One region of the Mesorhizobium sp. NZP2077 genome, then DNA from elsewhere that is predicted to be linked to it. Evidence: predicted binding sites of a transcription regulator. Region 1 holds the regulator's gene; each other region holds the start of a gene.
What was found. The regulator LexA, encoded in region 1, represses DNA repair genes until DNA is damaged. The targets are predictions, from matches to a motif close to TGTTCNNNNTGTGTTCNG.
Positions count from the first base shown of each region.

Region 1 (5,941 bases):
CCAAGCCAGGTCAGCCCGTCCAGAATGGCCTGGGTAGCCGCCTCGTTGAAGCGTTCGCGGTCGGTATCCTCGATGCGCAGCACCATCGTGCCGCCGGTGTGCTTGGCGTACAGCCAGTTGAACAGCGCCGTGCGCGCGCCGCCGATGTGCAGATAGCCGGTGGGCGAGGGAGCAAAACGGGTGACGACCTTGTCGGACATGGAACTCTCGGAAACCATCTGAAGCGGGGTGCGGCTGCGCGGACTTTCGCGCGTTGCGCGTTCATGTAGCATAGGGCGTCAGGGGTGCAAGGGGCAGACCCGATGGCTAGACGAGGCCGGGGCTTGGATCAGGGCGAGGACGCTGTTGCCGGCGTCAGCGAACGATCCCTGTTTGCGACGCCTCTGGCGACCCCACCGCCGCCGTCGCCACTTGTGCCGGGCTCCAGTAAGCCAGCTTTGCCGGCGAATGTTCCAGCGCCAACTCCGCCCATCGAAACAGGCAGGATTGTGCGTGTGCGCCGGCAACTGGGCCGGATTTCACTGCCTCGTCTGCGCCACAGCGTGGCCATCGCGGCGGAGCTGGAGCTTGACCGGGGCATCGCCTTCTTGCTGGTGCCGGTGTGTCTGGCCGCCGGGGCGATCGGCTATTATTCGCTGGCAGTGGAGCCTGATTTCGCAAAGCCTGTCGCGGTCGTCGTGCTGGTGGCGAACTGCGCGCTTGTTTCGCGCTCCTGGCCGAAAACCCATCTGGGCTTCATGGCGGCATTGTTGTGCGCGCTTGGCCTGCTCGCCGCCAAGGTCGAGACATGGCGAGTAGGCACGCAGATGCTGGGCTCGGAAATCTCGACGCAACTGACCGGCCGCGTCGTCTCACTGGAGCAGATGGAGACTGGCCGCATCCGTCTGACCATCGACGTGACCTCGACCGCTCGCCCGAAACTGCGCTATGCGCCGGAAAGGGTCCGGCTTTCGGCGCGAAGCATCCCGGCGGAAATGACTGCCGGCTCCCTGGTCACCGGCTACGCCAAACTGTTGCCGCCGACTGGCCCGGTGCGGCCGGACAGCTATGATTTCTCCTTCGACAGCTATTTCGCCGGCATCGGCGGCAGCGGGTTCTTCCTCGGCAATCCAACAGTCGTCTCCGCTGATGACGGTGAGATGCCGCTGTCGGCCCGCCTTTCCTCCGGGATAGAAAATGCCCGTGAAGCCATCGCCGACCACATCAGGGCCACGGTCGGCGGTGCTGAAGGTGAGATCGCGGCAGCGCTCATTGTTGGTGTCCGAGCGGGCATCCCCGACGAAATCAACGAAGCGATGCGGCGCACCGGCATCTATCACATCATCTCGATTTCCGGGCTGCATATGGCGCTGGTCGCCGGCACCATCATGGGTCTGCTGCGCGGCGCCTTCGCGCTGTTTCCGGATTTTTCCGCGCGGCGGCCGGTGAAGAAATACGCGGCTGCCGCGGCACTTGTCTCGATCGCCGCCTATCTCGTCATTTCCGGCGTCGTCGTTGCCGCCGAGCGCAGCTTCATCATGCTGGCGGTGATGCTGATTGCCGTCCTGTTCGATCGCGCGGCGCTGACCATGCGCAATCTGGCGATCTCGGCGATCGCCGTCATCGTGGTTTCGCCGCATGAGGTGGTCGGCCCGAGCTTCCAGATGTCGTTTGCCGCAACGGCCGCACTGGTCGGCGCCTACGCCGGCTGGGCGGATCACCGTGCGGGAAAGGCAAGACCGCCACCGCCAAAGCGGTCCCTGCCAAGCGTTCTCACGCGACGATTCCTGCTGGCGACGGGTGGCTTGGCCATGACTTCGATCATCGCCGGCAGCGCCACGGCGCTATTTGCCATCTGGCATTTCCAGCGGGTGTCGCCGCTCAGCCTGTTCGCCAATCTGGCCGTCATGCCGATCGTGTCAGCGGTGATGTTCCTGGCCGTTGCCAGCGCGTTGCTGATGCCGTTCGGATTGGATGCGCCAGCCCTCTACCTGATGGGCAAGGGCCTGACGGCAATGATCGCCATCTCGGCGTGGATATCGGAACGCTCGCCGGTCGACGCGGTCGGGCTCATTTCGCAGCAATCCGTCCTGCTGGTGACCGTCGCCCTGGTCATCGCGACGATGGCGACGACATGGCTGCGGCTCGCAGCACTGCCATTCGCGCTTGCCGGTCTGCTGACGGTGTCGGATACGCGCACACCGGATGTGCTGATCTCTGAGGACGCGCGGCTGGTCGCCCTGCCGATCGGCGGCGGCGAACTCGCGGTCAGCCGGGCTCGCCCGAACGAGTTCACCGTCGACAATTGGAAACGCGCGCTGACATCCGAAACCATCGTCGTGCCGGAGATGTTCAGCAAGGCGGATGGGCTATTCGACATTGCCGATGCCGTCAATCTGCCACCGGGAGCGCCATTCTATTGCACGGACGGCGTTTGTCTCGCCCGGCACCCGTCCGGCGCGATCATCGCGCATGTCGAAGACCGCAAGGACACCTGGAAGGCCTGCGGTTTCGCAGACCTGATCGTCGTCAATGACGCGACGGGATATGATTCCTGCCACAACTCGCTGGTTCTCGTCGTCACCAAACGGCAGCTCGCCCGCAAGGGCAGTGCTGCCGTCTTCTTCGACCGCCAATCAGCGACAGGTCCTCCAATTATCAGCTTCGCGGTGGACGGGCCGTATCGGCCCTGGCATGCGCAGCGCAAATATTCACGCGAGGCGAGGGGGCTGGCGCCCTGGCGCAAACCCGAAAAGCCTGCCGCTCCTGCTCAGTAGCGCCGGATCAGCCCGACGAGCTTGCCTTGCACCTTGACCCTGTCCGGCCCGAAGATGCGCGTCTCGTAGGCCGGATTGGCGGCTTCAAGCGCGATCGAGGCGCCCTTGCGGCGAAACCGCTTCAGCGTCGCTTCCTCTTCATCCACCAGCGCCACGATGATCTCGCCGGGCTGGGCGGTATCGGCATTGCGGATGATGACGGTGTCGCCATCGAAGATGCCGGCCTCGATCATCGAGTCGCCCTTGACCTCCAGCGCATAATGCTCGCCGCCCATGATCATGTCCGGCGGCACCGAGATCGAATGCGTCTGATGCTGGATGGCATCGATCGGCACACCGGCGGCGATACGCCCCATCACCGGGATCGACACCGCGGAAACCGCGTCGTCGTCATTGCCGGCCGCGGGCAAACGCGACGGCGTTGCAGGCTTGAGTTGGCGGCCAAGGCCGCCCTGACCAAGACTGCCCTGGATGACGCTTGGCGAGAATTTCTTTGCCGCGTTGAGGCCGGGCGCGATCGAATCGGGTAGCCGCAGCACCTCCAATGCCCGAGCCCGGTTGGGCAGCCGGCGGATGAAACCGCGTTCCTCCAGCGCCGTGATCAGGCGATGGATTCCTGACTTGGAGGCGAGATCGAGCGCTTCCTTCATCTCGTCGAAGGAGGGCGGAATGCCGCTTTCCTTCAGCCGTTCATGAATGAACATCAAGAGTTCATGTTGCTTGCGCGTCAGCATGGCAGCCCCCAAGGCTTGAACAAAAGGTCTGAACCAGAATCGAAAAACAAACCCAGAACAAACACTATCTGTTCCAGTTGTGTTCCGCAACCGTTTAAAGTTTAGTGAATTTGTTAAGGCGGCTGAAGTTATTTGGCGCTGGCAGCGGGCCGTGTTCGACGCCTGCCTGCCGCTAACGCGCCCCGGTGCGCGTTGAAATTGTTATGGTTAATGGTGCTGGCTCATTCTTCGGCAAGTGGTTGGAATTGGTCGCAGACGCACCTCGCCGGGGTACATTCGCCGCATTGCCAGTCGTCTGTCGGGGTGAACGAAACGAAACCAAAATGCCAACTTTCGGTCCCCCCATTGCCGTTGTATGGCTGCGTCAGGTAACGGCTTCCTTCACAGCGAAACGCTGATCCTTCCACGCGTCCGTGCGCAGAATGTCTTCCAGCACCTCAACTGCCTGCCATACGTCCTTGTAGCCGACATAGAGCGGCGTGAAGCCGAAACGGATGGTAGACGGCGCGCGAAAGTCACCGATCACCCCGCGCTCGATCAGCGCCCGCATCACCTGATAGCCATGATCGTGAAGGAACGACACTTGGCTGCCGCGCTTGGTCGCATCGCGGGTGCTTTCCAATGTCAGACCATAGGCGCCGCACTTGGCTTCGACGAGTTGGATGAACAGTTCGGTCAACGCGACGCTCTTCTTTCGCAATGCCGCCATGTCGACGTCGCTCCAGATGGCAAGCGCACCTTTAAGCGCCCGCATAGACAGGACCGGCTGCGTGCCGCACAAAAAGCGGCGGATGCCGGTGCCGGCAACATAACCCCGTTCGAAGGCAAAGGGCCGTGCATGCCCCCACCAGCCGCTGAGCGGTTGGCGGATATCGCCGTGGTGACGCTGCGCGGCATAGATGAAGGCCGGTGAGCCCGGACCGCCGTTAAGGTATTTGTAGGTGCAGCCGATGGCGAAATCGGCATTTGCATGGTCGAGCTCGACTGGCAGAGCGCCTGCTGTGTGGCATAGGTCCCAGATGATTAGCGTTCCGGCCGCATGAGCCTTGCGCGTCAGCGCCGCCATGTCGCGCAGTTCACCCGATTTATAGTTGACGTGATTGACCAGCACCACCGCAACGCTTTCGTCGATCAGCTCTTCGATGGTTGGAGCGTCGACGCCCGTGAGGCGCAGCAGGGCGCCATCGCGGGTAGAGGCCACCCCTTCGGCGATGTACAGGTCGGTGGGAAAACTGTCACCCTCGGCGACGATCACCGACCGACCGGGCCGCATCTCCAGCGCCGCGTGCAACACCTTGTAGATATTGATCGACGTCGTATCGCAGACGACGGTCTGGCCAGCCGCGGCTCCTATCAGACGCCCAAGGTGGTCGCCGAGTTCTATCGGCATCTCGAACCATCCGGCTGTATTCCAGGCTCGGATGAGATCCTGGGCCCATTCCTGGGTTGCCGCCTGCTGCAGCTCGCCGAAAACGGCGTGCGACGCCGCCCCGAGTGAATTGCCGTCGAGATAGATCACCCCCTCCGGCAGAATGAAACGATCGCGCATGAGGCGCAGCGGATCCTTGGCATCCATCGCTTCGATTCCAGCGAGATCAGGAATTCCACTCATGGTCTGTCAGTCCTCGGTTGTTCGCGAAGGGTTTCCCGCCACAAGCGCGTGCCCTCTGTATGGCTGTTATCAGTTTGATGTCAGAGCCGGGTGCGAACCGTCCACAGTTCGGGAAACAGCACGACCTCGAGCATCTTCTTCAGATAGGACGCGCCTGACGTGCCGCCGGTGCCGCGCTTGAGGCCGATGATGCGTTCGACCGTGGTGACGTGGTTGAAGCGCCAGCGGCGGAAATAGTCCTCGAAGTCGACCAGCTTCTCGGCCAGCTCATAGAACATCCAGTAGCGCTGCGGGTCGCGGTAGACGGTCTGCCAGGCGACCAGGACCGCTTCATTTTCGGTGCGCGTCTCACGCCAGTCCGTGCGCCTGGCATCGGCGCCGATGTCGAACCCGTTGCGCGCCAATAGCAGCAGCGCTTCATCGTAGAGCGACGGCTCGGCCAGGATCGCCTCCAGCTTGCCGCTGAGGTCCGGCCGGTGCTTGTGCGGCCCGAGCATGGCGAGGTTGCGGTTGCCGGCCATGAATTCGATGGCGCGGTACTGCCAGGACTGGAATCCGGAGGATTGGCCGAGCGCGTCGCGGAATTCGGTGTATTCGCTGGGTGTCATCGTGCGCAGCACGTCCCACGCGTTGTTCAGCTGCTCAAAGATGCGGGCGACGCGCGACAGCATCTTGAAGCTCGGCTCAAGCCGGTCGGCGCGAATGGAACGAATGGCAGCACCGATCTCATGCAAAGCGAGCTTCATCCAGAGTTCCGAGGTCTGGTGCTGGATGATGAACAGCATCTCGTCATGCGCCGACGACAGCGGCGTCTGTGCCTCCAGGACTTTTTCCAGGTG
Region 1 covers NZ_CP051293.1:4,284,289-4,290,229, forward strand. The annotation lists gene gltX (glutamate--tRNA ligase) at 1-200, opposite strand, end outside; gene HGP13_RS21265 (ComEC/Rec2 family competence protein) at 303-2,756, shown strand; gene lexA (transcriptional repressor LexA) at 2,750-3,490, opposite strand; gene kynU (kynureninase) at 3,855-5,102, opposite strand; gene kynA (tryptophan 2,3-dioxygenase) at 5,183-5,941, opposite strand, start outside.

Region 2 (5,941 bases), 950 kb from region 1:
ATAGCCGGGGACTTCCTCGCCCTTGAGCACAAGGCACCCATAGGCGGCTGGGGAGCGGAGGACTTCACCAACAACGGCTTGAGCCCATGTGTTCCCTGAGGGAGAAGGGATGCCGCGCGTGTTTAGTATCTGTGTGATGGTCTGCTGGCCGTGTCCTTCCTTAGCGAGTTCAAAGAGAAGCCGCGCATCGGTGGCGCGTACATTCAATTCGTTGGTCTCGCGGTCAATCCAAAAGGGGACCTTCGCAACCTTGATCTTTGCCCCGCTACCGCTTGCGACAGCCGCCCGCGCCTTGTCCGCTTTACGTCCCCAGGCCTCGCTCACCCGATAGGACAGTTTTGCGCTGTACTCGTGAGCCGCTTGCATGGCCATGAGGGACATCATCAGGTTAGAGAAGTTGTCGTCATAGCCCTCGCTCGTGTGGACCCGCTGGTCCGTCAGGGTCACCAGAGTTAGCCCAGTGTCCAAGAGGTCGAGGAAATAGCGGATAGCCCGCGTTGGCTTCACGCGAGTGATACGGTCAATGTTCTCAACGATCAGGACTACGTCGCGTGGTATCTTGCCAGAACGAACGTCCGCGACGAACTGGCCCAGTTCGGCTTCAAGGTTCGCGCCTTTGAATGCGCTCACACCATCGTCTACCAATTCACTGTCGAGGGTCAGACCAAAAGACGCACAGAAAGCCTTGGCATTCTTTGTCTGCCTCGCCGAGCTATCGCCCTGCGCCTGCTTGCCAGAACTCCAGCGAGCATAGGAAATCGCGCGGCGTCCCTTGAGGTCGCGAGGCTGTAGCATGACTGGACGGTCTCCGTTGGTGTCTTGGAGACCGTCCGATATCAGTCTGCAGAACTAAAGTCTATGCCAGGTCTGGCTCTTGCAGATCAGTCCGCCGAGCACGCATCCGCTCATCTTGAGCGAGGTGCCCGACAATGTCGCCTTGCCCGAATAGGTCTTGTCGTTCGCCGGATCGGTGATGCTGCCGGCATATTTGCTGTCGCCGGCCGCTTTCAGCGAGCCGATGGTCTTGCCGGCATATTTTCCTGATTTGAGCGTGATGGAAAACGAGCCGCTGCCTGAGATGGCGGCGGTGTCGCCGGCTTGCGTCTTCCAGTTGCCCTCGATCGGATCGGCCCACGCCGCGCCCGCCATGATCAATGTGGCTGCAAGAGCCAGGCTCACTTTTCGAAACATGTCTTGCTCCCTTTGGATAGCCGGCCGAATTCTCCGCCTCGCCGGTCTGCCGCTTACGCAAACGTAAGCTAATCCAGCTCCCCGCAAAACAAAAGCGGTGCCGCAAGGGAAGAGTTTGGGATTTTGAAAGCGCCTGAATCCGGCCTATCGCAGAGGAAATGAAAACGACCGGCGCATCGTGTTTGTTTCCCGTGGTTAGCGGAGTGTTGATTCCGCCCGCGAAAATTTTCGTCAAATTTAGCGCAAATGGGCTGAATTGCTGGCTTCGTATCCTTAACGAATTTGCGCGTTTACCTCTTGTTTTAGCTTTGTTTTCTTCAAATTAAGCACGCCATTTAACGACGGATTCAAGCCTGATAGGCATTCTCGAAAGCATCGAAAGAGCGGCCCGGACAAGACAAACGGAGGCAGCTCTCGGGAGCCAGACAGGGGACTAAAATGGCACGTTTTGAAATGCTTGAAGCAGGTTTCGGCGCCATGGGGGCAACTGCCCAGGCCGACATTCTTTTCGAACTGGGCATGATGTATGCGACCGGCCGCGACTGCGAGACCGACGTCGTTGCCGCCCATAAATGGTTCAACATCGCCGCCATCAAGGGCTCGGCCCGCGCTGCGGAACTACGCTCTGAACTGTCGGCCGCCATGTCGAAGGTCGAGATCGCCAAGGCGCTGCGCGAAGCCCGCGAATGGATGACCATGCACTGAGTTCAGTCAGACGGGGACGCTCCGGCCAAGACCGCTCGAAGACGGTCGGGCCAAAACAGGGATAAGGCTGCGCAGACAGCCAGGCCACGGGCCATCAACAACAAGAATGCGGCAGGCCGACAGGTCCAGGCCGTGCGACGAACCATGATCCCGAAAATCGGGTAAGATCATGGTCAGCAGGAAGACAGGGAAGGCGACGTTGGGGTTCGCGGCGCGGGGGCGCTGGGGAAATGGCCCGACAGGCAAAAAAGCCACGACCAGCCGGAACAAGGCTGGCGTGGCTTTTTTGCGTGTGGATGTCGCCTCGCAGGCCCAATCGAGCGGTGCCGATGCGCCTAGACAGGCCCAATGAAGGATGAAATTGTCCCGCCTCTCTGAGAAGAAGCGCGGCCGGGGCGGCCGCGCGTGAGTGGAGGAGTTCTATTGTCATGAAAAAAATGAGTATTTTGAGCGCGGCCATTTTCGGCCTGATGATGAGTGCGCCGGTCGCATTCGCCGATGATATCACCGTTTCGGTGGTCGGCCCAATGACCGGACAGCTCGCCACCATCGGCGATCAGTTCAAGCAGGGCGCACAGGCCGCCGCCGACGCCATCAACGCCGCGGGCGGCGTCAACGGCTCGATGATCAAGCTCGACATCGAGGACGACCAGTGCGATCCGAAGCAGGCCGTGTCGGTCGCCAACCGCATCGTCGCCAATGGCGTCAAGTTCATCGACGGTCACGCCTGCTCGGGCTCGAGCATTCCGGCCTCGGCCGTCTATGCCGAATCCGCCGCGCTGATGATGAGCCCGGCTTCCTCGAACCCGGTTCTGACCGACGCGGCCGCCAAGGCCGGCTGGCCGACAATCATGCGTCTCTATACGCGTGATGACGCCCAGGGCGCCTTCATCGGCCCGTGGATCGCCAAGAAATATGCCGGCAAGAACGTCGTCGTCCTGCACGACAAGAGCGCCTACGGTCAGGGCGTGGCTGACGCCGTCAGGGCGACCATGAACGCCGGCGGCCTCAAGGAAGTCTACTATGACGCCATCAACCCCGGCGAGAAGGACTATTCGGCGCTCGTCACCAAGCTGAAGGATCTCAAGGCCGACGTCGTCTATTTCGGCGGCTACCATCCTGAAGCCGGCCTGATCCTGCGTCAGTCGGCCGAACAGAACCTCAAGTTCCAGCTGATCATGCCGGATTCGATCGCCTCGCCGGAATTCTGGCAGGTTGCCGGCCCGGCCGGTGAAGGCACCATGTTCGTCTTCCCGTCGGATCCGCAGGCGAAGCCGGAAGCAAAGGCAGCCGTCGAGAAGATCAAGGCCGGCGGCTTCGTGCCGGAAGGCTTCACGCTGTTCTCCTACGCCGTGGTCCAGGCTTTCGCCGAAGGCATCAAGCGTGCCGGCAGCGACGATCCGGCCAAGGTTGCCGAAGCGTTGAAGAACGGCACGCCGATCAGCACCGTAGTCGGCGATGTCACCTTCGACGAAAAGGGTGACCTCAAGAACGCCAGCTACGACATCAACCAGTGGCATGACGGCAAATACGCGCCGATCGCGCAGTAGTCACTCTGGCGATCAGATATCTAAAGAAATGGCCGGGTTCGTCCCGGCCATTTTTCTTTGTGATCCAGGATGCAGTTCCGGCTGTCAGCCAGTTGCGGCAGTCGAAGCTTGTTCCTCGACGAACCGCACCAGCACGGTCCCGTCGCTGACTTGCGCGCCTTCCATGGCGATCTCGGCAATCACCCCGTCATGTGGGGCGGCGATGGTGTGCTCCATCTTCATCGCTTCGAGGATCAGCAGCGGTTGTCCCTTGATCACCGCATCGCCCTTTGCCACGCGCACCAGCTTGACCAGGCCGGGCATCGGCGCGCGCAGGCTGCCGGAAGCGGCAGCCGCCTCATCGCTCCTGGCCAAGGGATCCGGCACCGCGAATGTATAGCCGACGGCGCCTTCGAACACCGTGATGTGGCCTGGCCAGCGGGCGAGGCGAGGAACGGCGCGAAGGTCATGTGCATTGGCGCTGTCGTAGGGCGCATCGAGCGTCACCTGGAAGCGCCCGTCCGGCCGCACCGAAACCTTTGCCGAGATATCGGCCTCGCCGAACTTCAGCCGCGTGCGCCGCACGACGCCGTGGAAATGCGCGTAGCCGGAAAGCGAAGACCATGGATCATTCGATGATGACAAGGTTCCGGCACCGGAGGCGGCAAGGGCGGCTGCCGAGATGATTTCGCCGGTCGGCGGCGCGACCGCGGTCAGCGCCTCCTGATGCCTGCTGATCAAACCGGTGTCGACGTCACCAGCACAGAAGTCCGGATCGGCGGCAAGCGCGGCAAGAAAGGCGGAGTTGACAGTGGAACCGGCAATTTCGGTCTGCGAGAGTGCTGCGCCGAGAGCTTCCAGCGCCGCTTGCCTGTCCTTTGCATGGACGACCAGCTTGGCGATCATCGGGTCGTAAAAGGGCGAGATGGCATCGCCGGCCCGCACGCCGGTCTCGATGCGCAGCACCGCCGCGTCGGGCTCGGGGAACTTCAGATGATGCAGCGTGCCTGTTGCAGGCAGGAACCCTTTTGCCGCGTCCTCCGCATAGATGCGCGCCTCGAAGGCATGGCCGGCAAGCGCGATCTCGCTTTGCGTCTTCGGCAGCTTTTCGCCAGACGCAACCCGCAACTGCCACTCGACCAGATCGGTGCCGGTGACCATTTCCGTGATCGGATGCTCGACCTGCAGGCGGGTGTTCATTTCCATGAACCAGAAGCGGTCGACTTTCAGGCCTTGCGAGGCATCGACGATGAACTCGATGGTGCCGGCGCCGGAATAATTGATCGCCTTGGCGGCCTTCACGGCGGCTTCCGTCATCGCCTTGCGCAAAGCGGGCGTCATGCCGGGGGCGGGCGCTTCCTCGATCACCTTCTGGTGGCGGCGCTGCGCCGAGCAGTCGCGTTCGTAGAGATGCACCGCATTGCCGAAATTGTCGCCGAACACCTGCACTTCGATGTGCCGGGGCTTGTCGACATATTTTTCGACCAGAACGCGGTCGTCGCCGAAAGCAGCCTTTGCCTCGCGCCGGGCGCTGGACAGCGCCTCGGAGAAATCATCAGGATGCTCGACGCGTCGCATGCCCTTGCCGCCGCCGCCGGCGCGCGCCTTGATCAGTACGGGGTAACCGATCTCACGTGCCTTGGACGCAAGCAGGACGATCTCCTGTGCCTCACCATGATAGCCCGGCACCACCGGCACGCCGGCCTTCTCCATCAGCCGCTTGGCGGCGTCCTTCAGTCCCATGGCACGGATCGAGGCCGCTGACGGGCCGATGAAGGTGAGCCCCGCCGCCGCCACCTGGTCGACGAAATCGGGATTTTCCGACAGAAAACCGTAACCGGGATGGATGGCTTGCGCCCCTGTCGCCAGGGCCGCCGCAACGATCTTGTCGCCGCGCAGATAACTTTCGCCGACAGGCGAGGGGCCGATACGAACAGCCTCGTCGGCCATCTCGACATGCAGGGATTTCGCGTCGGCATCCGAATAGACAGCGACGGTGTGCACGCCGAGCTTGCGGGCCGTGCGGAGGACACGGCAAGCGATCTCGCCCCGATTGGCGATCAGGATCTTGCTAAACATGGAGCCTCCCGGGTCTGTCTCGGGCGGCGCCATTGGGCAGGCGCCAACCTACGTCGAAGCGGCGATCTCGCAGGCGCCGCCGTTCGTCACCTTGTCGTGCGCGCGTGTGGCCAGGCAGGATTTCATCGCCAACTCCTCCGGCACCTTTTGCGATGGCGCATTCAGCCGCGCGCCGCACACGATGTAGAGCGAAACCACCCTGGAATACGATGTGGTGGCGTAGGCCGAATGGCCGCCGGCCGCCACATAGGCCTTGTAGGCCTTGGTGCATGGCGACTTCGGATCGCCCGACAAAGTCGGTGGAAAACGCTTGTCCCCCTCGCTTCCCGCCAGCGATCCGGCCAGGCTCGCGCCAGATGCTGAGAATACAAGAAATGCTGAAAGTATTGACGCGAATGCCTTCGGAAAATATTTCAGCTTCATTTCTACATGATCCC
Region 2 covers NZ_CP051293.1:5,232,848-5,238,788, reverse strand. The annotation lists gene HGP13_RS26310 (recombinase family protein) at 1-795, opposite strand, end outside; gene HGP13_RS26305 (DUF2147 domain-containing protein) at 850-1,191, opposite strand; gene HGP13_RS26300 (sel1 repeat family protein) at 1,630-1,896, shown strand; gene HGP13_RS26295 (ABC transporter substrate-binding protein) at 2,325-3,446, shown strand; gene HGP13_RS26290 (acetyl/propionyl/methylcrotonyl-CoA carboxylase subunit alpha) at 3,531-5,504, opposite strand; gene HGP13_RS26285 (hypothetical protein) at 5,553-5,927, opposite strand.
Region 2: HGP13_RS26300 (sel1 repeat family protein) is a predicted target of LexA. The motif match lies at 1,490-1,507, and genes of this name have one in related genera.

Region 3 (5,941 bases), 1.2 Mb from region 1:
ACCGGATTCCGCGACCGCGACAAACGCGGCGGCGGATTCAAACTTCAGCATTGTTCGGTTTTCCCGAATTCATAATCAGGCGACCGGTGCCTGACGAAATCAAGGGCATGGTGCCATAGTCGAAAAGACCGCGATATGGCGGCGGCAGAATAAAAGCTTGGGGTAGTGCATCATGTTTCGTCCTTTGGTCATCATGCTTGGTCTGCTGTTACTCGCCGGTCCGGCCGCCGCGGGCGTGACCCCGTTTCCGACCGGCTTCAAGACGCAGTCGATCGAGACCAACGGCACCAAGCTTTATGTGCGCATCGGCGGACAAGGACCCGCTGTCGTGCTGCTGCACGGCTTCGCCGATACCGGCGACATGTGGGCGCGGGCCGCGGTGAAGCTGATGAAGGATCACACGGTGATCGTGCCGGACCTGCGCGGCATGGGCCTTTCGGCGCATCCGGACAGCGGCTACACCAAGAAGAATCAGGCGGTCGATATCGCCGGCGTGATGGACGCGCTGAAGATCGACAAGGCCGATCTGGTGACACACGACATCGGCAACATGGTCGGCTATGCGCTGGCCGCGCAATATCCCAAGCGCATCACGAAATGGGTTGTCATCGACGCACCGCTGCCGGGCATAGGCGACTGGGACAAGATCAAGCAAAGCCCGCTGCTCTGGCACTTCAACTTCCGCGGCCCCGACATGGAGCGGCTGGTGGCGGGTCGCGAGCGCATCTACCTCGACCGCTTCTACAACGAACTGTCGGCCGACCCGAAGAAGATCGACGAGGCGACGCGTGTCCATTATGCAAAACTCTATGCACGGCCGCATGCCATGCATGACGCCTTCGAACAGTTCAAGGCATTCGACCAGGACGCCATCGACAACCCTGCGATGCTTTCCACCGGCGGCAAACTGGCCATGCCGGTGCTGGCAGTCGGCGCGGAGAAATCGGCAGGCACGACACAGGCCGACACCCTGCGCTTCGTCGCGGCGGACGTGACGGGCGCCATCGTGCCCGCATCCGGCCACTGGATCATGGAGGAAAACCCGGATGCCACGGTCAAGCTTATCACCGATTTCCTCTCCAAATAACGGCGCGAAGTGGCCGATATTATTCTGGCGACCGCCGACTCGGTGAAATAGGACGCCGCCGGATAAAATCCGTCATCCATCGGCGGCCACCATGTCCAGGATCCACGGACACGCATAATAGTCGGTGATGCGGTCGATGACGCCGCCCTCGGCATGGACCCGCACCACATAGGCCGGCCGCCAGACCTCGTCTTGCCGCCTGTCGACGACCAGCACGGCCTCCCCTTCGACCACAGCTGGTCGCATGCGCCAGGGCTCGCCGCGCTCATATTCGACGAAATAGGGCGAGTTGGAGAGCAGGCCATTGTAGCAGTCCGAAACCCGCAGCCGGGCATCGGCGCTGGTCAGCGCCCGCACCCCGTCCCAGTCCCTGGCATTGAAGAGTTCGACATAGCGGCTGAGCAGCCGCTCCACGTCCGGGTCATGGACGGGCGCCGCGACCGGCTGCGCCGGCAGAGCGGCGAGCTTGGCGCGGCCACGATTGAGCGCCGACTTGACGCCGCCTGATGTCGAGCCGACCAGGCCGGCGATCTCGTCCAGCGAATGGTCGAAGACATCCTTGAGCAGCACGCAGGCGCGCTCCTTCGGCGGCAGGTGCACCACCAGCCGCTCGATGGCGCGGCCGGCGCCCGGGCCGGCGGGCTCGACCGGCAGCACGATCTCATCGCTGGCATAGCCTGCTTCGGCCTTGAGCCGCGTGCGCCGGGTGCGATGAAGTCGATGCACCTGTTATGGGCGATGCGGAACAGCCATGGCCGCAGCGCCTGTGCATCGTCGAGCAGCCCGATCTTGCGATAGGCCTCGAACAGGGCCTCCTGCATGATGTCCTCGCCGTCGAGAGCCGAGCCGGTCATGCGCGCGCAATAGCGGTGAAGGCGGACACGCAGATGCGAGACCGTCTCCAGGAACGCCCTGTAGCGCAGGTCGAACAGGCCTTCGGGGTCGAGGCGCGGCTCAAAACCTTGCCTCGTCTCATGGGAATTGCGGATCTGCTGGTTCATCGCGGCACGTCGCTCGGCGTTGCCACAGCATCGCGCAAGCGCCGTGCATGCACAAGCCGGCACATGGTCAGGCCGCCCTGTTGTCGGCAACCTTGCCGCCGGCATCCGGCAGGCCAAGCTTCGGCCGCACCCAGGCGGCGAAGCGGCCGGTCGCGTCGTCGGCTTCCGGCGCCCGGCCGGCCATCATCTGGAAGGAATGCAGCATGCCGTCGAAGACGTCGAGCCGCGTCTCAACGCCAGCATGCCTGGCGCGCTCGGCAAACATGCGGCTTTCGTCGACCAGCGCCTCGTCGGCGCCGGCCTGCAGGAACACCGGCGGAAAGCCGGACAGGTCGGCATAGAGCGCGCTGACCTCCGAATCGAGCCGGTCACCGTCGCCGATGAAGTTGGTCACCAGCCAGTCGACGGTGGCCCTGGCGAAGGCTGGATCCTTCTCGCGGTTGGTCTCATAACTGGCGCCGGTCAGCGCCATGTCGAACCAGCCGGAGATGATCAGCGTGGCAGCCGGCAGCGGCCGGCCCTGGGCACGCAACCGTTGCAGCACGCCATAGGTCAGCACCGCGCCGCAGGAATCACCGGCAAGCGCGATCCACCTGGTGTCGAAGCCCTGGTCGACGAGCCAGTTCCATGCCGCCATCGCCGCATCGAGCTGGGCCGGGTGCTTCGCCTGGTGCGCCAAAGGATAGTTATAGACCAATGCCCGGCAGCCGACGGCCTTGGCCAGATGGCCGACCATCTTGCGGTGCGTGTAGAATGAGCCGCCGAGGAAGCCGCCGCCATGCGCGTAGAGCAGCACCCGCTGCTCGTCCGCGCCCTTCGGCACGACCCATAGCGCCGGCACGCCGCCGGCATCGACTTCGATATAGTCGACGCCGCCGGGTTCGCCGGTCAGCGCCGTCCAACTGGTGTCGTTGAAATCGATCATCGCCTGCGGGCTGTTGAACGTGCCGGCATTGGCGACGATCGCCGCATAGTGGTTCCTGTTTGCCTCGCTCTCAATGCTCGCCATGATGGTCTCCCAGGGGTTGCGGATCGCGGCTGCGCGACCTTCCAAAGCCAAGGACGGACGGGCGGACAAAAAGGATACGTGACGGCAGATGTTTTTCTCTCGCCTCAACCCGGCGCGTAGCGGTTAACCACCATGCCGCAGGCATAGGCCTTCGAGCCGACCAGCCGGAGGTTCTGAAAACCGCCCTGGTCGAAGATGCGGCGTCCGGCGCCCAGCACAGCCGGGTTGATGAAGAGCTGGAATTCGTCGACCAGTCCGGCCGCGATCAGCGACGAGGCGAAGCCGGCGCCGCCGAAGACTGCCATGTCGCCGCCCTCGCCAACCTTCAGCGCCGTGACCTCGCGCGGCAGGTCGCCGCTCACCACCCTCGTGCGCTCCCACCGCGAGGCTTTCAGCCTGTCGCTCGGTACCACTTTCTTCGCGTCGACGATGCGCTGGGCGAAGGCATAGAACGGATCGGCCGGATACTTCTTCGCCGCATGGCCCCAATGGCTGAGATAGCCCTCCTCGGCCATCTTGCGGCTGAGCAGGATAGTGTCGATACCGGCAAAGAACGCGTTGAAGTCGCGTTTCAGGTCCTCGTCCCAGCCTATGTCGTCGCCCCATTCCCAGAGCTGCCAGGTATGGTCCTCATTGGCGCCGACAAAGCCGTCGACCGACATCTGCATCTGAAGGATGAGCATTTTCACCGTCGTCTCCTTGCTGGCCGGCTTAAAAGGAAATTGATTTACTTTTGGAACCATTGACGCAAGCAAAAAATGATGTCAATAGTAAAGTGATTTAAAAATGGAACCATAGACATGTCGACGCACGAAAGATCCGGCTGCCCGATCAGCCTGTCGCTGGAACTGCTCGGCGACCGCTGGACGCTGCTCATCATCCGCGACCTGGTCTTCGCCGGAAAAAAGCATTTTCGCGAATTCCTTCAGTCCGATGAAGGAATCTCCTCGCGCACGCTGGCCGAGCGGCTGCAGACTTTGCAGGAGGAAGGCATCCTCACCCGCAGCGACGACCCGAGCCATGGGCTGAAGGCGATCTACCGGCTGACCGAGGCCGGCATCGACCTTTTGCCGGTGCTGGCCACGCTCGGCGCCTGGGGCAGCAAGCACCGCAAGGCCGACGATCATCTCGCCGGCGTTGCCGACGAACTGGCGGCCGGCGGCGCACCGGCGTTGGAACGGATGAAGGCGGCGCTAAGGGCGGAGCATATTGGGTAGGTAGTAGGGCGGCGTACCCTTCTCCCCTTGTGGGAAAAAGTGGAGTTTTCCACAGCCCCGCTTGACAATTGTCCCCTTTTGTCCCCTTTTGTTCCCTATTCGTTCTTGTCCCATCAGCAACCTCGGATATGCGGCCGGTTGGAAACGACAGCGACCATCCTGCATGCCGATCTCGACGCGTTCTATGCCTCGGTCGAGCAATTGCTCGACCCATCGCTGCGCGGCAAGCCGATCGCGGTCGGCGGCGGCGTGGTGCTCGCCGCCTCCTATGAAGCGCGCGCCTTTGGCGTGCGCGGCGGCATGCCGGGGCGCAAGGCGCGCGAGCTTTGCCCGCAGCTGATCTTCGTCGGCGGCAATTTCAGCCACTACCAGCGGCTGGGCGACGCCGCGATCAAGGTGCTCGATGATTTCACGCCGGTGGTCGAGCGCATTTCCATCGACGAGGCCTTCGCCGATGTCGCCGGCTGCACGCATCTGTTCGGCCAACCGCAAGAGATCGCCACGGCGATCCGCCGCCGCGTGCGGGCCGAACTCGGCCTGCCGATCTCGATCGGTGTGGCCCGCACCAAGCATCTGGCCAAGATCGCCTCGCAGGTCGCCAAGCCCGACGGGCTGGTGGTCGTCGATCCCGGCACCGAGCTGGCCTTCCTGCACGATTTGCCGGTCGGCCTGATGTGGGGCGTCGGCCCGGCGACCAAGGCAAGGCTGGCCGAGATCGGCGTCGAGACCATCGGCCAACTGGCGAGGACGCACAGCGGCGCGCTGACCCGGCTGCTCGGCCCCGCTGCCGGCGAAAAGCTCGCCGCCCTGTCATGGAACCGCGACACGAGGAAACTGGAGACCAAGCGCCGCGCACACTCGGCCGGTGCGCAATCGGCACTTGGCCGCAAGCCCGCCGTGGCTGATGTCATCGTGCCGACACTGTTGCATCTGGCCGACCGTGTCGCAAGCCGGCTGCGCGCCAAGGCGCGGCCCGGCCGCACGGTGACGGTGCGCGTGCGCTTTGCCGACCTCAGCGCCGTCGCCCGCTCGATCACGCTGGACCAGCCGATCTCGGCGACCACCATGCTGGCCGAAATCGCGCAGGACCTGGTACGTGGCGTACTCGCCGACCATCGCCACGAAAAGACGATCTCGCTGCTGGCCATCTCGGTATCGCATCTGGAGGAGAGCGCCGAGCTGCAACTCGACCTGCCGCTCGGCCTGACCGACGATAAGCGCCGGCCGGGCAGCAAAAAAGGCCTCGCCCGCTTCGGCGCCGATCGCGCCATCGACAAGATCCGCGAGCGCTTCGGCAAACAGGCCGTCGGCTACGGCACGGTGGCGCTGGAAGCGGCGCGCTCCGTGCCCGACGAATTCAGGGAACTGGCGGAAAAGGAGCTGTGAGCGTGGGAAGCGTCAGGCTACTCGCGCTACGGCTTCCTGATCAACGCCCGGAAGTGGCAGGCGCGGCGGTCACGGCGGACAGCATCTCGCGCTTCACCAGCACCGGCTTCAGATATGTCTTCTTCACGGCAAGTCCCCCAGCCCAAGCGGCTGGCGGCAGTAACATCCGGCCAGCACAGCTTGTCAAGAAAATGCGGATTCCGGCCTGGTGAGCGGCTTCTCGTCTTGAGGCTCGCCTGGT
Region 3 covers NZ_CP051293.1:3,125,399-3,131,339, reverse strand. The annotation lists gene HGP13_RS15535 (LysR family transcriptional regulator) at 1-51, opposite strand, end outside; gene HGP13_RS15530 (alpha/beta hydrolase) at 173-1,087, shown strand; gene HGP13_RS15525 (sigma factor-like helix-turn-helix DNA-binding protein) at 1,160-1,813, opposite strand; partial or broken gene HGP13_RS37905 (hypothetical protein) at 1,858-1,941, opposite strand; gene HGP13_RS15520 (alpha/beta hydrolase) at 2,156-3,097, opposite strand; gene HGP13_RS15515 (dihydrofolate reductase family protein) at 3,202-3,786, opposite strand; gene HGP13_RS15510 (helix-turn-helix domain-containing protein) at 3,898-4,314, shown strand; gene dinB (DNA polymerase IV) at 4,453-5,700, shown strand.
Region 3: dinB (DNA polymerase IV) is a predicted target of LexA. The motif match lies at 4,404-4,421, and genes of this name have one in related genera.

Region 4 (5,941 bases), 240 kb from region 1:
CTGGGCAACGATGAACACCGTCATCATCGCCCATTGCGGGTGGTCGAGCTTCAGCGCGTAAGCGGCCAGCAGCGCGATCAGGCCGGCCGAAACGGTGCGCAGGGCGAAAATCCAGTCCGAGCGCGTCGGCTGTGTCAGCCCGGCCAAACTCGTCTCGAAATAGGTCTTCAGCCGCACCCAGGTCACATGCTCGTCTCCGCAACTGAGCCTGTTATGGACCGGCGAACGACTAGATATCCAGCACTTCCGTCGCTGCGAATTCGGCGCGTTCCTGGATAAAGCGGAAGCGAGCTTCCGGCTTGGTGCCCATCAGCTCATCGACCCTGTCCTTGGTGGTTGAATCGATTTCGTTCACATCGACCCTGAGCAGCGTGCGCTTCCTCGGATCCATCGTGGTTTCCTTGAGCTGCGCGGCCATCATTTCGCCCAGGCCCTTGAAACGCCCAAGCTCGACCTTGCCGCGCCCGGTGAACTCGGTGCGCAAAAGCTCGTCCTTGTGTGCATCGTCGCGGGCGTAGGCCACCTTGCCGCCTTGCCGGATCGAGTAAAGCGGCGGCACCGCCAGATAGAGATGGCCGCCACGCACCAGCGCCGGCATCTCCTGGTAGAAGAAGGTGATCAGCAGCGAGGCAATGTGGGCGCCGTCGACGTCGGCGTCGGTCATGATGATCACGCGGTCATAGCGCAAATCCTCGTCGCGGTACTTTGAGCGTGTGCCGCAGCCGAGCGCCTGGATCAGATCCGATATCTGCTGGTTGGCGGCCAGCTTGTCATTACCGGCACTGGCGACGTTGAGGATTTTGCCGCGCAGCGGCAATACGGCCTGGCTGGCCCGGTCACGCGCCTGTTTGGCTGAGCCGCCGGCCGAGTCACCTTCGACGATGAAGAGTTCGGCGCCGGCCGCGGCGTTCTGCGTGCAGTCGGCGAGCTTGCCCGGCAAGCGCAATTTGCGCACCGCGCTCTTGCGCGACACTTCCTTTTCCTGCCGCCGGCGCACCCGCTCGTCGGCGCGCGCGATCACCCATTCAAGCAGCTTCGAGGCTTCCTGTGGATTGTCGGCCAGCCAATGGTCGAACGGATCGCGGATCGCGGTCTCGACGATGCGAATGGCCTCGATCGTCGCCAGCCTGTCCTTGGTCTGGCCGACGAATTCCGGCTCGCGGATGAACACCGACAGCATGCCCGCCGCCGAGATCATGACGTCTTCCGAGGTGACGATCGAGGCGCGCTTGTTGCCGACGAGATCGGCATAGGCGCGAAGTCCGCGCGTCAGCACGTTGCGGAAGCCGGCTTCATGCGTGCCGCCTTCGCCGGTCGGGATGGTGTTGCAGTAGGAATTGATGAAGCCGTCGCCGCCGAACCAGGTCACCGCCCATTCGAGCGAGCCATGGCCGCCTTGTTTTTCGCTCTTGCCGGCAAAGATTTCGCGCGTCACCTGGAAGTCGTCGCCGAGCGATGCCTTGAGATAGTCCTTGAGGCCGCCGGGGAAATGGAATTCCGCCTTGGCCGGCGTCTGGTCCTTTTCCCTTATCAGCGAGGGATCGCAGGTCCAGCGGATTTCGACGCCGCCGAACAGATAGGCCTTCGAGCGCGTCATACGGTAGAGCCGCGCCGGTTCGAAGGCCGCGCCCTTGCCGAAAATCTGCTCGTCGGGATGGAAGCGGATTTTGGTTCCGCGCCGGTTGTGGACCTCACCGAGGTGCTCCAGGCCGGTCACCGGGACGCCGCGCGAAAAGCGCTGGCGATAGAGCTGGCGGCCACGCGCGACTTCGACCTCGAGATGATCCGACAGCGCGTTGACGACGGACACACCGACGCCATGCAAGCCGCCCGAGGTTTCGTAGACCTTGGAGTCGAACTTGCCGCCCGAATGTAGCGTCGTCATGATGACTTCGAGCGCCGGCTTCTTGAATTTCGGATGCGGGTCGACTGGAATGCCGCGACCATTGTCGGTGACGGCGAGATAGCCGTCGGCCGACAGCTCGACATCGATGAAGGTGGCATGGCCGGCGACCGCCTCGTCCATCGAATTGTCGATGACCTCGGCGAACAGATGGTGCATCGCCTTGTCGTCGGTGCCGCCAATATACATGCCAGGCCGGCGACGCACCGGCTCCAGGCCCTCAAGCACCTCGATGTCGGCGGCACTATAACCCTCGCTGCCATCCTTGGTCGCGGCCGGACGCCTAGCCGCCGCCTGCACCAGCGGATCCGCCGGGCGCGCGGGTGTGCGAACCGGCTGCGGCTGCTTGTCCATATTGCCGAAGAGATCGTTGTTGTCGTCCATGCCTGCCATCGGGTCCGATGCTGCGAATCACCCGCCGATACTGCCACGCTTTGCGGCGCCAAGCGACGGAGGTTCCTGTTACGTTCGGGGATTTGACCCGTCTTATCCTAAAACCATTCGATAACCAAGCGGGCGGAAATAGGTCTGATGCAGGCGTTGCGCATTCCTGATTCTTTAACAAACCAGCCTAGCGTGAGCCCAACATAACAAGAAACGACGGGCATCAGGGGTTTCGGCGTGAGGGGCAAGGCCATAACGATGATCGGCATCGCCGCCGTTTTCGGCGCGATCTCGATCTTTGCCGCGGATTTCTGGGTCAAGAGCCAGGCCAAGGCTGATGCCGGTGAGAAAACGGCGTCGATACCCGCTCCCGCCGCGCCCAGGATCGAGTTCAAGACCATCGTGGTGGCCAACGCGCCGTTGCGCTACGGCATGGAACTCGACCGCGCCAAGCTCAGTGAAATCCCGTGGCCGCAGGATTCCCTCCCGCAAGGTGCCTTTCCCACCATCGATGGGTTGCTGGGCGAAGGCAGCCGCGTCGTGCTGTCGCCGATCGATGTCAACGAACCGGTGCTGCTGACCAAGCTGTCGGGGCCGAACGGCCGCGCGACGCTCTCCAACATGATGACGCCCGGAATGCGGGCGGTCACCATCCGCACCGACGAGATCGCCGGTGTCGGCGGCTTTGTCACGCCGGGTGACCGCGTCGATGTCGTGCTGACGCGCGATGCCGGCGAAATCCAGGAAGTGGCCAAGAACGCGCAAGGTGCGGCCGGTTCGACCATCACCTCCGAAATCGTCGTCGCCGATGCCAAGGTGCTGAGTGTCGGCCAGGGTGCCGACGTGCGCCAGACGACGCCTCAGGTGACCAATTCCGTGACCATCGAGGTCACGACCGAGGGCGCGCAGAAAGTGGCGCTTGCCCGCACCGTCGGCACGTTGTCGCTGTCGCTGCGCTCCGCCAGCGAAGGCGGCGACGGCAAGAACGGCGTCACCACCATCTCTTCGTTCGGCGGATCGGTGGCGGCCAAGGCTCAGGCAGCGGCCGGCTCGCTGTTCGATGCGATGACAAAGGAGCCGGAGAAGCCGAAATTCAAGACGGTCATCGTGACGCGCGGCACGAAGGCCGAGGAATACCAGGTTCCTGCGCGCGACCAGAAGTGAAGGCCGGTGGGGACCGGACGGGACAGGGCAATGTTGATGCGTACCCAATATCGAATGACGGGCCGGTTGCGCTTCGGGCGCACCCTGGCGATGGCGGTTGCACTGGCTGCGAGCGGCATTCTCGCTCTGTCCGGGGCGGCCAAGGCGGATAATGACATCGTCTATGTCTCGGCGACCAAGAATGCGTCGATCAAGGTCGCCAAGGGCAAGCCGAAGACGATCATAACGAGTGCCGCCTTCTACCAGATCGTCATCGGCGATCCGGAGATCGCCAACGTCAATCCACTGACCGACAAATCCTTTTATGTGCTGGGCAACAATCTCGGCACCACCGGCATAGCCCTGTTCGACGAGAAAAAGCAGCTTGTCGGCACCGTGGACATCGAGGTGACACTCGACACGGATCAACTGGCCAGCACGATCCGCGCCAGCGTGCCGGACGCCAAGATCAAGGTCGGTTCGGCCAATGGCCGTGTCGTGCTGTCGGGCGAGGCCGATGACGCGGTCGCCGCCGAGAAGGCGAACCAGATCGCGACGCGTTTTTCCGGCAAGGAAGATGTGATCAATTCGGTCAACATCTCGTCGTCGCAGCAGGTCCAGCTCAATGTCCGCTTTGTCGAGATCAACCGGCAGGCGGGTCAGGATCTGGGTGCAAAATACAGCGCCAATTTCGCCTATGGCTTTGGCGGGCGCGATGTCACCATCGATCCAGGCACCGTCGCGGCGGCCGGAACCGGCGAGATCATCGGCCGGCTGCTGTCCAATGGCCTCTCGATCGACGTCGCCGTCAAGGCGCTGGAGGAGCGCGGCCTTGCCCGCATGCTGGCCGAGCCCAACCTGATCGCCCGCTCCGGCGAGACCGCGAGCTTCCTCGCCGGCGGCGAATTCCCGATCCCGGTTTCGGAGGACAATGGCAAGATCTCCGTTAGCTACAAGAAATATGGCGTCAGCCTGGACTTCACGCCGACAGTGCTCAAGGACGGGCTGGTCAGCCTCGACATCGCGCCGGAAGTCTCATCGATCGATGCGTCGGCGTCCTACAACATCGGCAACATCTCGGTGCCGGGATTCACCGTGCGCCGTGCCAAGACCTCGGTCGACCTGAAGAACGGCCAGAGCTTCATGATCGCAGGACTGCTGCAGTCGCAAAACGACATCACCACGTCGCGCATTCCCGGCCTCGGCAAGATGCCGGTGCTCGGATCGCTGTTCTCGTCGAAATCCTACCAGCGGCGCGAAACCGACCTGGTCATCCTCGTCACGCCCTATCTGGTCAAGCCGGTCGATCCGTCGAAGAAAATGGCCGTGCCGACAGATGGTTCGCAGCCGGCCAGCAATGTCGACTATTTCCTCAACAACACCGAGGAAGTGAAGGCGTCGGACACCGGTCGCGCGCTGGCGATGGCCGATGGCAACGCCGCACGGACCGCCCCCGCCACCACGGTCGGGCATTTCCTCGACCTGCCGAAGGACTGAAGCCATGCGACTGATCTTGAGATCGAGCATCGCCTTGCTTCTTGCCGGTTTGGCCGGTGGCTGCACCAGCGACGATTACACACGCAGCGAAGGGGTGACGATCGGCCCGGGCAACGCGCAGGCCGCCAACACCGTCATGCAGATGGTCGATCCGTGGAAATACGGCGTCCAGAATACGAGGCTTCTCGTACCTGCCAAGCGTGGCGACGCCGGACCAATCACGCCCGATCAGGCCGCCGCTTCGAAGGCATCGCAGACGACCACGGCCAACTGACCCCAAAGGGCGATCGAGCCCACAGGCTGACAAAAAATGGCAAACGGCATCAAGACCAAGAAGATCCTGCTCGTATCGACGGACAGGACCTTCGTGCAGGACACGCGGACCGCATTCGCCGCCTCCGAGATCATCCAGCTCTCGGCGGTGGAGAAGAACGTCACGGAGTTGCGTGGTGAGATCCAGGAGACCGATTTCGGTGCCATCATCGTCGACATGGACGCGGCGAAGCTGGAGGAGGTCGAGTCGCTGCAGCGCATCATGCGCCGGCTGGAGGGCAAGGCGCCCGTGATCGTGGTCACCCAGGAGTTCAACGCCGCCGCCGTGCGCATCCTGGTGCAGCTCAAGGTCGCGGACTTCCTGGTCAAGCCGATCACCACGGCCGATCTGGTGCGCTCGGTCGTGCGGGCGCTGCAAGGGCCGGGGCGTGAGGAAAACACCGAGTCGCAGATCTACACCTTCATGCCGGCCGCCGGCGGCGTCGGCACCACGACGCTGGCGCTGCAGACCGCCTTCCAACTGCATCACTCGGTGACGCGCGGCGCCTCGACCTGCGTCGTCGACCTCAATTTCCAGCAGGGTGCCTGCGCCGAATATCTCGACCTCGAGCCACGTTTCGACATCACCGAGATCGAGAACCAGCCCGAACGCCTCGACCGTCAACTGCTCGACGTCATGCTGTCCAAGCATGCCAGCGGCCTTTGCGTGCTGGCGGCGCCGACGCATCCTTCGGAGATGCG
Region 4 covers NZ_CP051293.1:4,042,331-4,048,271, forward strand. The annotation lists gene HGP13_RS20130 (FUSC family protein) at 1-186, opposite strand, end outside; gene parE (DNA topoisomerase IV subunit B) at 230-2,287, opposite strand; gene cpaB (Flp pilus assembly protein CpaB) at 2,525-3,451, shown strand; gene HGP13_RS20145 (type II and III secretion system protein family protein) at 3,482-4,927, shown strand; gene HGP13_RS20150 (hypothetical protein) at 4,932-5,201, shown strand; gene HGP13_RS20155 (response regulator/pilus assembly protein) at 5,238-5,941, shown strand, end outside.
Region 4: parE (DNA topoisomerase IV subunit B) is a predicted target of LexA. The motif match lies at 2,358-2,375, and genes of this name have one in related genera.